3 regions of the Frankia sp. Hr75.2 genome follow, and region 3 is predicted to be linked to each of the others. Evidence: riboswitches for the same ligand, from Rfam matches in the RefSeq annotation. Region 3 holds a riboswitch; each other region holds the start of a gene.
What was found. Region 3 has a riboswitch for cyclic di-AMP ahead of AC559T_RS30665 (transglycosylase family protein). Riboswitches for the same ligand answer to the same signal wherever they lie in the genome.

Region 1 (3,275 bases), on a different contig from region 3:
TGGGTATCGAGTCCGAACGTCGTCTGCCCGCGCGGCAAGTCGGGTTGATCCCGCACAGACAGGGGTATCCGTTGGTCGACACCCGATACGCGACACCCGTCTCCGTCGCCGTCTGTTGGCCGACGGCCGGATCCGGCCGACCGCATGCCGGAAACCCGATGCGTCGACTAACGTAACCAACCGTGTCGGAACTTCGGCGACGGTCGCGAGTGGCGTGGTGGCGCACATCCCACGCATTGCCGGACCGCGCCGCGACGCCCACGGGCCGGCCCGGTGCCGCTGCCAGCCGCCGGAGCCGGGCATGACACACCCACGCCCGCAGCACCACGAGATCTCCGTACTGCCCGACCGCGAGGACCTGATGGCCGAGCTGGCGAGCCGGCTCGAGGCCCTGGACGCCCTGCTGAGCCGGCTCGAGGATGCCGAGCGCCAGGCCGCGGACGCCGGTGAGCACCTCATCCGGACACGGCAGTGGCAGGAGGACACGGTCCGGACCATCCAGGAGGAACGGGCGCGGATGCGCCAGCGCCAGCAGGCCCTGGACGACCTGGCCGAGCACGCCCGCGCGGCCGTCGAGGCCCTGCACGGCAGCCACCGCTCGCTGCCGCCCGAGGTGAAGCAGCTCGAGATCGAGCTCCAGGTCCTCAACAGCTCCGGCTTCCTGACCCGGCGCAACGGCCGGGCTCGCTGAGCGGCGGTCCCCGCCGGGCGTCGAACGCTCCTCCTCCTCCTCCTCTCAGCCCCTGGTCCTCCTCTCAGCCCCTGATCAGCCCCTGACCCCTGACCCCTGGCCCCTGGCCCGGCCTGGTGGCGGGTGGCTCGCGTGTCCGCCCATGGGCCGTCCACCTCGCCGTTTGGTGTCCGCCTCGCCCTTTCGGGGCGCGATCAGACCGGGTTCGGCCCCCAAAGGGCGAGCGGGATACCAAAGGGCGAGCGGGACGCTCACGACGACTGGCCCGATCCGGTAGTTGACCAACTTCCGCGGGCCTGGCCGGCCAGGCCCGCGGAACTCGGGGCCCGGTGCCAGGTCGGTGCGCGGTGGCAGCGAGGCCCGGTGGAGCTTCCGGGGGGTGCCTGCCCGCGGGCGGCGCGTCGATCCGTTCACGTCCCAGGAGCACCGCGAAGGGGTCCTGGGGATCGGGCCGCGCGGTCGTCCGCGGCCGCCGGATCGAGGCGGGAAGAGACGGGCCGGGGACGGAGCGAACCGGGCCCGTGAGGGGCTCCGCGGGTAGTCCCAGCCCGGTCGGCCGGTACGGGAAACCCCCGCGCAAGCCAGGAAGTTCTGGTCACCTAACGTGTTGGGACGTGATCCTCGTGTGGGCGTCCAAAAACGTGACCGAAGGCTCAGCACCCCTCCTGACCTGGGCAGATGCGGCGCAGCAAGGGGCACTTCTTTGCACACTCGACGTAGTTGAGGAGGACTAGTGTTTACCCACACCATCCGTGTGGACTAGTCTCGCTTCCGACGTCACGACAACACCGGACCGAACGCCGAATCCTGCCCGCGGTCCTGGTGTCCCCTCCGAGTCGTCACCACGGGCAGGAGCGGGGGACCCACCTCCACCGGCTGGCGCCACGACACGGCGCTGGCCTAGGGGTGAAGTCCATCGCGTGAAGGTCGCGCTATGGACCGGGCAGCCCAGCCCGAACCCGACAGCTCACCTCGCAGGCGTACGGGAAGGAACGCAACGTTGTCTGCGCAAAGTGTGCAGCTTGATGCTGAGAGACGCCGGCAGGAAGGGCGCGGTCGCCACCGTGCACCGTCCGCCCCCACGGCGTCCAGCCGAGCCAGAGCCAGGGCCCGTACCGTCGCGGCCATCACCACCGGAACCGTCGCGGTCTCCGGGGTGGCGCTCGCCGGGTGCGCCCAGGATGTCAACTCGGACGTCGCGCTGGACGACGGCACGAACACCGCCCCGATGACGCTCGCGACCCAGATCGGGTCCCGGCTGGCGGTCGACGGAGCCATCCAGGCCGCCACCGCTACCGGCGGCGGTTCGGGCACCGTTCTCGACGCCACCACGGACATCTCCGCGCCGACTCTCTCGTCGAAGATCGACGTCGGCCTGCGCGTGACGAACCCCGAGGTCACGGTCAACGCGGACGAGCCCGTCAACATCGGCTTCTCGCTCTACAACGAGGAGACCCAGGCCCCGATCCCGGACCAGCTCATCAAGGTCCAGGTCAAGCTGCCGACCGGGTGGGCGACCTTCCTGCACCTGACGACGGACGACCGCGGCTTCGCGTCGTACACCGCGAAGGTGCTCACCACCACGAACGTCACGGCGATCTTCGACGGCACCGACGCCCTCCAGTCGGCGCACTCGGAGAACGACGCCACGCTGCGCGTCCGCCCGGCTCCGCCGCCCGCACAGGCCTCCCGCAGCGCGGACCGTACGGGCGTGAACGTCAACACCCCGGTCGTCAGCGTCAACCTGCCGGCGAGCTCCATCGGCGAGAAGGCCGTCTACCTGGCCTCGCTGCACGCCGGCAAGCCGTACGTCTACGGCGCCGAGGGCCCCAGCTCCTTCGACTGCTCCGGCCTGGTGCAGTACGTGTACCGGCAGCTCGGCAAGAACCTGCCGCGCACCACCGACGCGCAGTACGCCGCCACCACGCGGATCTCCCAGTACAACAAGGCGCCCGGCGACCTGATCTTCTTCGGGAGCCCCGGCAACATCTACCATGTCGGCATCTACGCCGGCGACGGCAAGATGTGGGTCGCGCCCCGCACTGGTGACGTCGTCAAGCTTCAGACGATCTACACGACCTCGTACTCGGTCGGCCGCGTCGCCTGAGAACGGCGGGCCCACGGCCCAGCCAGAAGGCCGTCTGTTCTCGACCTCGATCGTTCCACGCCCACGCACCGCTCGGACGGGGCTGCCCGAACGCAGACGCCCCGTCCCCCGGAACGAGCCGCAGCGCGATCTCCCCCTCCGGTCGCGCGCGGCTCCGCCGCCGGGTCGGGGTTGTCGGGATCAACCTCGGCCCGGCGGGTCTTCCGGAGTTCACCAGGTCCCCTGTACCGGACCGCCGGTGTCACGTCTGCTCAGAACGTCTGTGCTGCGGAATGTCCGGAGTAGCTCTGCCGCGGGCAGATTTCGACACCTTCCGCGATGCTTCCGCCACGTGGCGCCATCGATGAGCTGGCCGGCAGCCATGAACGGTAGGCCGTTGCGGCATCATTCTACTTCGTCATAAGTAGCGTAGATGTAGCTTTAGCCGGCCAGACTGCCACTATCAGGCAGCAACACCCCCATTCGAACCAACCCAGC
Region 2 (3,275 bases), on a different contig from region 3:
CCGAGCGTCCGCGGCCGCGGAGGGCGGCACCGGAACCCCCTGAGCGCCGCGCGCCCGGGGGACCACATTCCCCGGGAACAATGAGGTACCTGTCGGGACACGCACCGTTTACCCGGGACGGGGCCCCTCGCCCGGTGCCGCCCGACACCCGGTGCCGCCCGATGCCGCCCGGGACGCTCAGTGCCATCCGGACACCCAATGACACCCGGGACGCATAGTGCCCAAATAGGCACACAAAGCTATCGTGGACGCGCGGTGCCCAGCGGAGCACACGGCGCCAACTCGGAACAGAGTGTGCACCCGCTCCCATCCATGCGGAAGCGCACCCTCGATGTGGACGCGAGGCGTCACCCGCCCGGCGAGGCCTCATGAAGATCGTGCGGGCGGTCGGCGCGACATCGGCGCCCATACCAACCCAGGACACTCCGAAGCCCACAGCCCACCACAGGCCCCTCATGGGTTGCGGATCGGGTAAAGCCTGCCGAGACCACGCGCACGACCCATCGGAGTCCACACCGGACGCAGCGTTCGCGTGGGCTCCTATGTGTCTCAGCGGCCCCGATGCGTCCTACCCGACACATGCCGACACATGCGGCCGCGCGCCGAACGCTGCTGCCGCGGTGACCCGAGCGCACCCGTTCGTGCGCCCCGGTGATACCTCTTCCGGCCCGCCCCGAGACGCACACCCGTGGCCGAACCGCGAGCCGCCCCGCCCGCGGGCCCGCGGGACAGCTCGGATTCCCGCCCGAACGGGGCTACTTCGGGGCACGCAGAGAGGCACCAGACAGCCCACGCGATCGCCCGATCACGGGCGAGAGACACACACGGACCCACCTCAGCCAAGATCGACCCGAGGGACGAACGGGACGTACCGACCCGACCCCGAGGGACGCCACCACCCCGCAAGAAGTCACAGAAACACCCCAACAAGTTAACTCATAGTTACAGTTGCGTTTCTCACACATCACGGCATGCGGGCCGGCATCAGCACGACGATATGAATTTTCTAGCTGCTTGATGACGGCCTGGCCGGCCGCGGGTAGCCTTCTCGCATATTCGGCTTGATTGCCGACAGCACGCCCAATGGTAACGATCTTTCACCAGTGTGATCTGTCGGTACGAACCACCCTCCACGACGCGGTCGCCAAGTTAATGAGCGCGCATGCGCGCGCGATACCAGCACCGTGATCAAACCTCAAGCAGCCACCGGACGGTGTGCTCTTTTTCACCCGAGGCATTCAGTGCTTGTCATTCGACCTGACGGCGTGGTTATGGTCTTCGCCGTGCCCGGAGACAGGCCGGGCACCCGACGGGTGGCACGCCGAATCCCTGCCCCCATCCGTTGGAAACAGAAACCCGATGGCAGGAGCGGGGGAACCAATACCCGGTCGCCGATTCTGGGGACCTTGGGGTGAAGCCGCTAACGCCGACGGCACGAGGAGGAAGCTTGTCCTCCGTTGCCGAAGGCACAGGATTTCCGGAGTTCCTGACTTGGCGGCCGGGCTTTTTCCCTGCCCGAACCCGACAGCTCACCTCGCAGGCGTGGGGAAGGAAAACTCACGCATGTCCGACGCACGTACCAGTGGCCGACAACGCCGCAGCAGTACCCGCAGCCGGGCCCGCACTCTCGTCTCCGTCCCCGTCATCGCCGCGGCGGTCGGCGGAACACTCGCCCTGAGCCAGCCGGCCAACGCCGCCACGACCTGGGAAGGTCTACGGCAATGCGAGTCCGGCGGTAACTACACGACGAACACCGGTAACGGCTACTATGGCGCTTACCAGTTCTCGCCAGGCACCTGGCGCAGCCTCGGCTACTCGGGGCTGCCACACACGGCTCCGCCCGCCGTGCAGGACGCAGCGGCACTGCAACTCGCACTCCGTTCCGGGTTCGGCCAGTGGCCGGTCTGCGGGAGCGGAATGGGCTCCGAGCAGCTCCTGCCCGGCGCGTCGTCATCAGGCGCCGGGGTCCAGGCGTCCAGAGCGGCCGAGCGCACCTCGCTGGTCGCCCAGCCCGCAGCCGCGGGCGTCCCGAACCTGACGCGGACATACACCGCGTCGATGGTCAACCAGGTCAGCGACGAAGTCCGCTCCTGGCAGGCCAAGATGACCTCCCTCGGCTACCCCCTCACGGTCGACGGCAGCTACGGACCACGGTCCGCGGCCGCGGCGCGTGACTTCCAGGCCGCACGCGGCCTCGTGGTGGACGGCGTCCTGGGTCCGCAGACCTGGGCGGCCACCTTCGGCTGACGTCTGCCGACCGGCGCACTCGGTCACCAGCCGGGCCGTCTGACGGCCACCGCCGCACGCGGCGCCCGCTCCCCCGCTGGCCTGAACCGACCCACCGCACCCTCCTGACGGCCGCCCCCACGCCGCCGTCCGGTCGCGGTGGCCCCCACGCACCGGTCGAGCCCCCTTCGCAAGGCGTCCTTCCCCCGGACGAGGCATCCCACCCGCGCCCGTTGCGGTGAGCCATCCCTCCATGGACTCAGGCCCTCGAACCGGGCGCCGGCGAATCATCCGTGTTCCAACTCCGCCCAGCCGGTGTGTCTCCGGACATCCCGCCCGCGGCCGACCACGTGCTGTCGCAACCGCGATTCCCCCACCAGCACGAGATCGGCACTCTGCGTCGCCCCGGTTCGTCCGCGGCGAAGACCCGCCGGCGCCAGGACCGTATGACCCGCCCGCACGGGGCAGACCCCGCCGTGCGGGCGGGGGCCGGTGCGCGGATCGCCCCAACGATCCGCGCGGCACGGGAGGCGGTACGGACTCAGGCGGCAAGCCGGCGTCGAAGTCCCGATGCCGGGGGCCGTGTTCTCATCCGTGATCCACCCGATGATCGGACGAACCCTCCGACAGCCAAGTCGCCGCGGCGCGTGATCCGCCGCCGACTCTGCTAGGTCGAGCCCGCCGCATGATCTCCTCCGGCCCAGGCCGCAGGAGGAGCCGTCCACGCCGGTGATCCCGGCAGGCGGGCGTGTCCCACACAGGCCGGGACACGCCCGCCGCGGACGGCCAGCCCGATCCCGTCGCCCGTGCAGGTCCTCCCTCCGCCGCGCCCCGTGCCCCCGGGCCCACAACCCCATCAACCTACATATAGTCATGTTAGATATACAAAACGTAATTATCTAGGAAAAAACTACAAACGAACGACAAACATACTTTCGAGGAGCCGTCCAGACGCGACGGCACGCGGCCCGACCCACCCCGGCGGACGGCCGTCCGCGGCCTGGCGGTAACGTCATCCGGATCAGTGCGTCTCGTCACAATCGGCTACG
Region 3 (3,275 bases):
GGGACCGGGTCTGGTCCGCGGTGCGCCGGGCCCAGGTGCCCGTCGTCGCGAACCCCAGGGCGAGGACGGCGGCGCAGGCCGCGACCACCGCCCACCAGGCGGCCGTGCTGGTGGGGTCGATCCCGACTCCCGGGCCGTCGCCGACGGCCCCGACGGCCCCGACCGTCGCGGTCGCTGCCGCGACGGAGCCGATCACGGCCACGCCCAGCGACTGGCCGACCTGGCGGCTCGTCGAGGCGACCGCCGCCGCGACCCCGGCCTGCGCGAGCGGCATCCCGGAGACCGCAGTGTTGGTGATCGGCGCGTTCACCAGGCCGAAGCCCGTCCCGAAGAGGACGTAGGCGACCATCAGGGTGGTGACGGAGGTCTGTGGGGACAGGCCCGTCATCGCCGCGCTGCCGGCGGTCAGGGTGACACCCGCGGCGAGCAGCGACGGACGCGGGCCGAAGCGGCCCACCGCCCGGCCGGACAGGGGCGCGACCACCAGGGTGGCCAGCGCCATCGGCAGGGTCAGCAGGCCGGCGTGCAGCGCCGAGTAGCCACGGACGTCCTGCAGATAGATCGTGTTGAGAAAGAGGAAGCCGGCGAGGGCGCCGAACGCGCACACCGCGATCGCCGTCGCGCCGGAGAAGGGCGCGCTGCGGAAGAAGCGGACGTCCAGCAACGGCTCGGTGCGCCGCGACTCGTAGCCGACCAGCAGCGCCGCCGCGGCGACCGCCACCGCGAACAGGACGAGCGTTTCGGTGGACGTCCAGCCGGCCGCGGGCGCCTCGATGATCGAGTAGGTGAGGGTCGAGAGAACGGCGATCACAAGGAGCTGTCCGACGGGGTCCAGGCGGCGTGGGCTCGGCGCGCGGGACTCGGGGACGAAGCGGTGCGTGAGCACCAGCGCGGCGAGCCCGATCGGGATGTTGATCCAGAAGATCGCCCGCCAGCTCACCGTCTCGACGAGGATGCCGCCGAGCACCGGGCCGAGTGCCATGCTGATCCCGATCACCGCGCCCCAGAGACCGATGGCGCGGGCCCGTTCCCGCGGGTCGGTGAACGTGTTGGTGATGATGGACATCGCAACCGGGTTCAGCATCGAGCCGCCGACGGCCTGCACCATTCGGAAGGCCACCAGCCAGCCGAGCCCGGGCGCGAGGCTGCACAGCAGCGAGCCTGCGGTGAACAGGGCCAGTCCGGTCTGGAAGATCCGGCGGCGGCCGAGCCGGTCGCCGGTGGAACCACCGAGCATGAGCAGGCTGGCCAGGACGAGGGTGTAGCTGTCGATCGTCCATTGCAGGCCCGCGGGCGACGCACCCAGATCCCGGCGCAGTGCGGGCAGGGCCACGTTCACGATGGTGCCGTCCAGCCCCACGATCAGCAGACTCATGCAGCAGATCGCGAGAACGGCGAACCTGCGGCGGCTGGTCGGCTCGGCCATCGACAACCCACCTCTCCGGCCGCCGCCAACTCGGCCGCAGGTGCGCGGGCGGACGACTGTTCAGCGTACGGCAGGTCTCTTTTCCTCGCGCTCGCGCTCGTGCTTCCTCGCGCTCGTGCGACGCGGCCGGTGGTACCGAAACGCCGGTGGCCCGGGTGTCGACACTGACACCCGGGCCACCGATCGCGTTCCACGGACCATCTGTCACGCTCAGCCAGGGCTCAGCCAGGCTGGTCCGTCACCTGTCTGCTCCATTCGACGGCCGCGTCAGATTCATTCGACGGGCCGCGTCAGAGCCTGGGGGCTGGGTCAGAGCTTGGGGCCCCAGCAGCTCTTCGAGGCGTACCACGGGCTGGTTCCCTGCTGCGCGTACAGGATGTGCGCGCGCTTCCACTGCTCGGCGGCGCTTGCGTTCTGCGGGAGACCCTGACCACCGACGCCGCGCCAGGTGCTCGGCAGGAACTGGAACAGGCCGCCCGCGCCGATCTCGTTGACCACGCGGGGGTTACCGCCGGACTCGCAGGGCACAACCGCGCTCAGGAAGCGGTGTGCGTCCGGCCGACCCGCGGCGCTGGCGGGCTGTGACATCGCGATTCCGCCGCCGATCGTGGCGGCGAGGAGCGGTGCGACAAGCAGCGCACGGCCACGGCGGATGGAACGACTGGTCTTACGAGCACGCGAAGCCATAACGGACAAAGTGATGCCCCTCCCCACGCCTGCGAAGTTAGCTGTCGGGTTCGGGCTGGGATTTACCCGGTCGCGCTACGCGACTTCACCCCGAGGACGTCTGTGATCGACGCCCGAAGGTTGGTTCCCCCGCTCCCGCCCTGAGGTTTGTTGTTCACCGGGCGGGGCAGGATTCGGCGTGTCGCCCGGTGCGCGCTTTCCTGAACGAAAGCACGGCGCAGACGTTACACACAACGGACCAACAATTGCCAAGGCTCTGTGGCGAGCACCACATGGCCCATCGAAACCTTGAAGATTCTCCGTAGACGGCGTATCACGCGCGCAGGCGCGTTCCTCTTTAACGGACCCTCCCATCACCGTGACCGCCCCGCCACGATGGCCGAGAGCGGTGACACGGAGAGTGGGTGACGTGCTCACCTCGGCGCAGGAATTCGACCCGTGAACCGGGAAGAAGTTGCGCGAGCATCGAGTTGGAAATGGTCCCGGCGTTCGTCCGGGCACCACCCAGACCTGTTGACAGGCCCCTGATGGGGACGAGTCGTAATTTCGTCCGTTCCGGGTCAGATTTCCGGAGTCGGCAGCGCAACCTCCGGAGCCGGCAGAGGCACGACCCCGTGGTGCGCGGTCAGGCCCCCGTCGGCGACCAGCGTCGTTCCGGTGATGTAGGACGACTCGGCGGAGGCCAGGAACCAGACGGCCGAGGCCAGCTCGCCCGGCTGCCCCCAGCGCCCCATCGGAATGCGGCGGCTCACCGCCGCGGTGGACGCCGGGTCGGTGCGGTGGCGCGCGGTCAGCGCCGTCTCGGTCAGGCCGGGGGCGACGGCGTTGATCCGGATGTTCTGGGCGGCGTGGTCGAGCGCCGCGGCCCGCACCATGTTGATCACAGCTGCCTTGGACGCGTTGTACGCCCAGTTCCCCGGTTCGCTCTGCAACCCGCCGCTGGAGGCGGTCACGACGATTGAGCCGCCACCGCCCGCCCGGAGCGCGGGGACCACCGAACGGATCCCGATCGCGACGCCCCGCACGTTGACGGCGAGGATCCGGTCCAGCCGGTCGATCGCGCCCGGGGCCTCCCACGGCAGCGTCGTGCCGATCCCGGCGTTGAGCACCGCGACGTCCAGCCGCCCGAAGCTCGCGAGCGCCAGCTCCGCCATGGCGGCCC

Region 1: it holds a riboswitch for cyclic di-AMP, as region 3 does, so the genes downstream of both, AC559T_RS23225 (C40 family peptidase) here and AC559T_RS30665 (transglycosylase family protein) in region 3, are expected to answer to the same signal.
Region 2: it holds a riboswitch for cyclic di-AMP, as region 3 does, so the genes downstream of both, AC559T_RS23795 (transglycosylase family protein) here and AC559T_RS30665 (transglycosylase family protein) in region 3, are expected to answer to the same signal.

What each region holds. Positions count from the first base shown of each region.
Region 1 covers NZ_CASGGV010000297.1:25,061-28,335, forward strand. The annotation lists gene AC559T_RS23220 (hypothetical protein) at 302-691, shown strand; cyclic di-AMP (ydaO/yuaA leader) riboswitch at 1,511-1,687, shown strand; gene AC559T_RS23225 (C40 family peptidase) at 1,848-2,798, shown strand.
Region 2 covers NZ_CASGGV010000299.1:48,196-51,470, reverse strand. The annotation lists cyclic di-AMP (ydaO/yuaA leader) riboswitch at 1,338-1,558, shown strand; gene AC559T_RS23795 (transglycosylase family protein) at 1,564-2,247, shown strand.
Region 3 covers NZ_CASGGV010000327.1:15,300-18,574, forward strand. The annotation lists gene AC559T_RS30660 (MFS transporter) at 1-1,426, opposite strand, end outside; gene AC559T_RS30665 (transglycosylase family protein) at 1,736-2,113, opposite strand; cyclic di-AMP (ydaO/yuaA leader) riboswitch at 2,125-2,302, opposite strand; gene AC559T_RS30670 (SDR family NAD(P)-dependent oxidoreductase) at 2,674-3,275, opposite strand, start outside.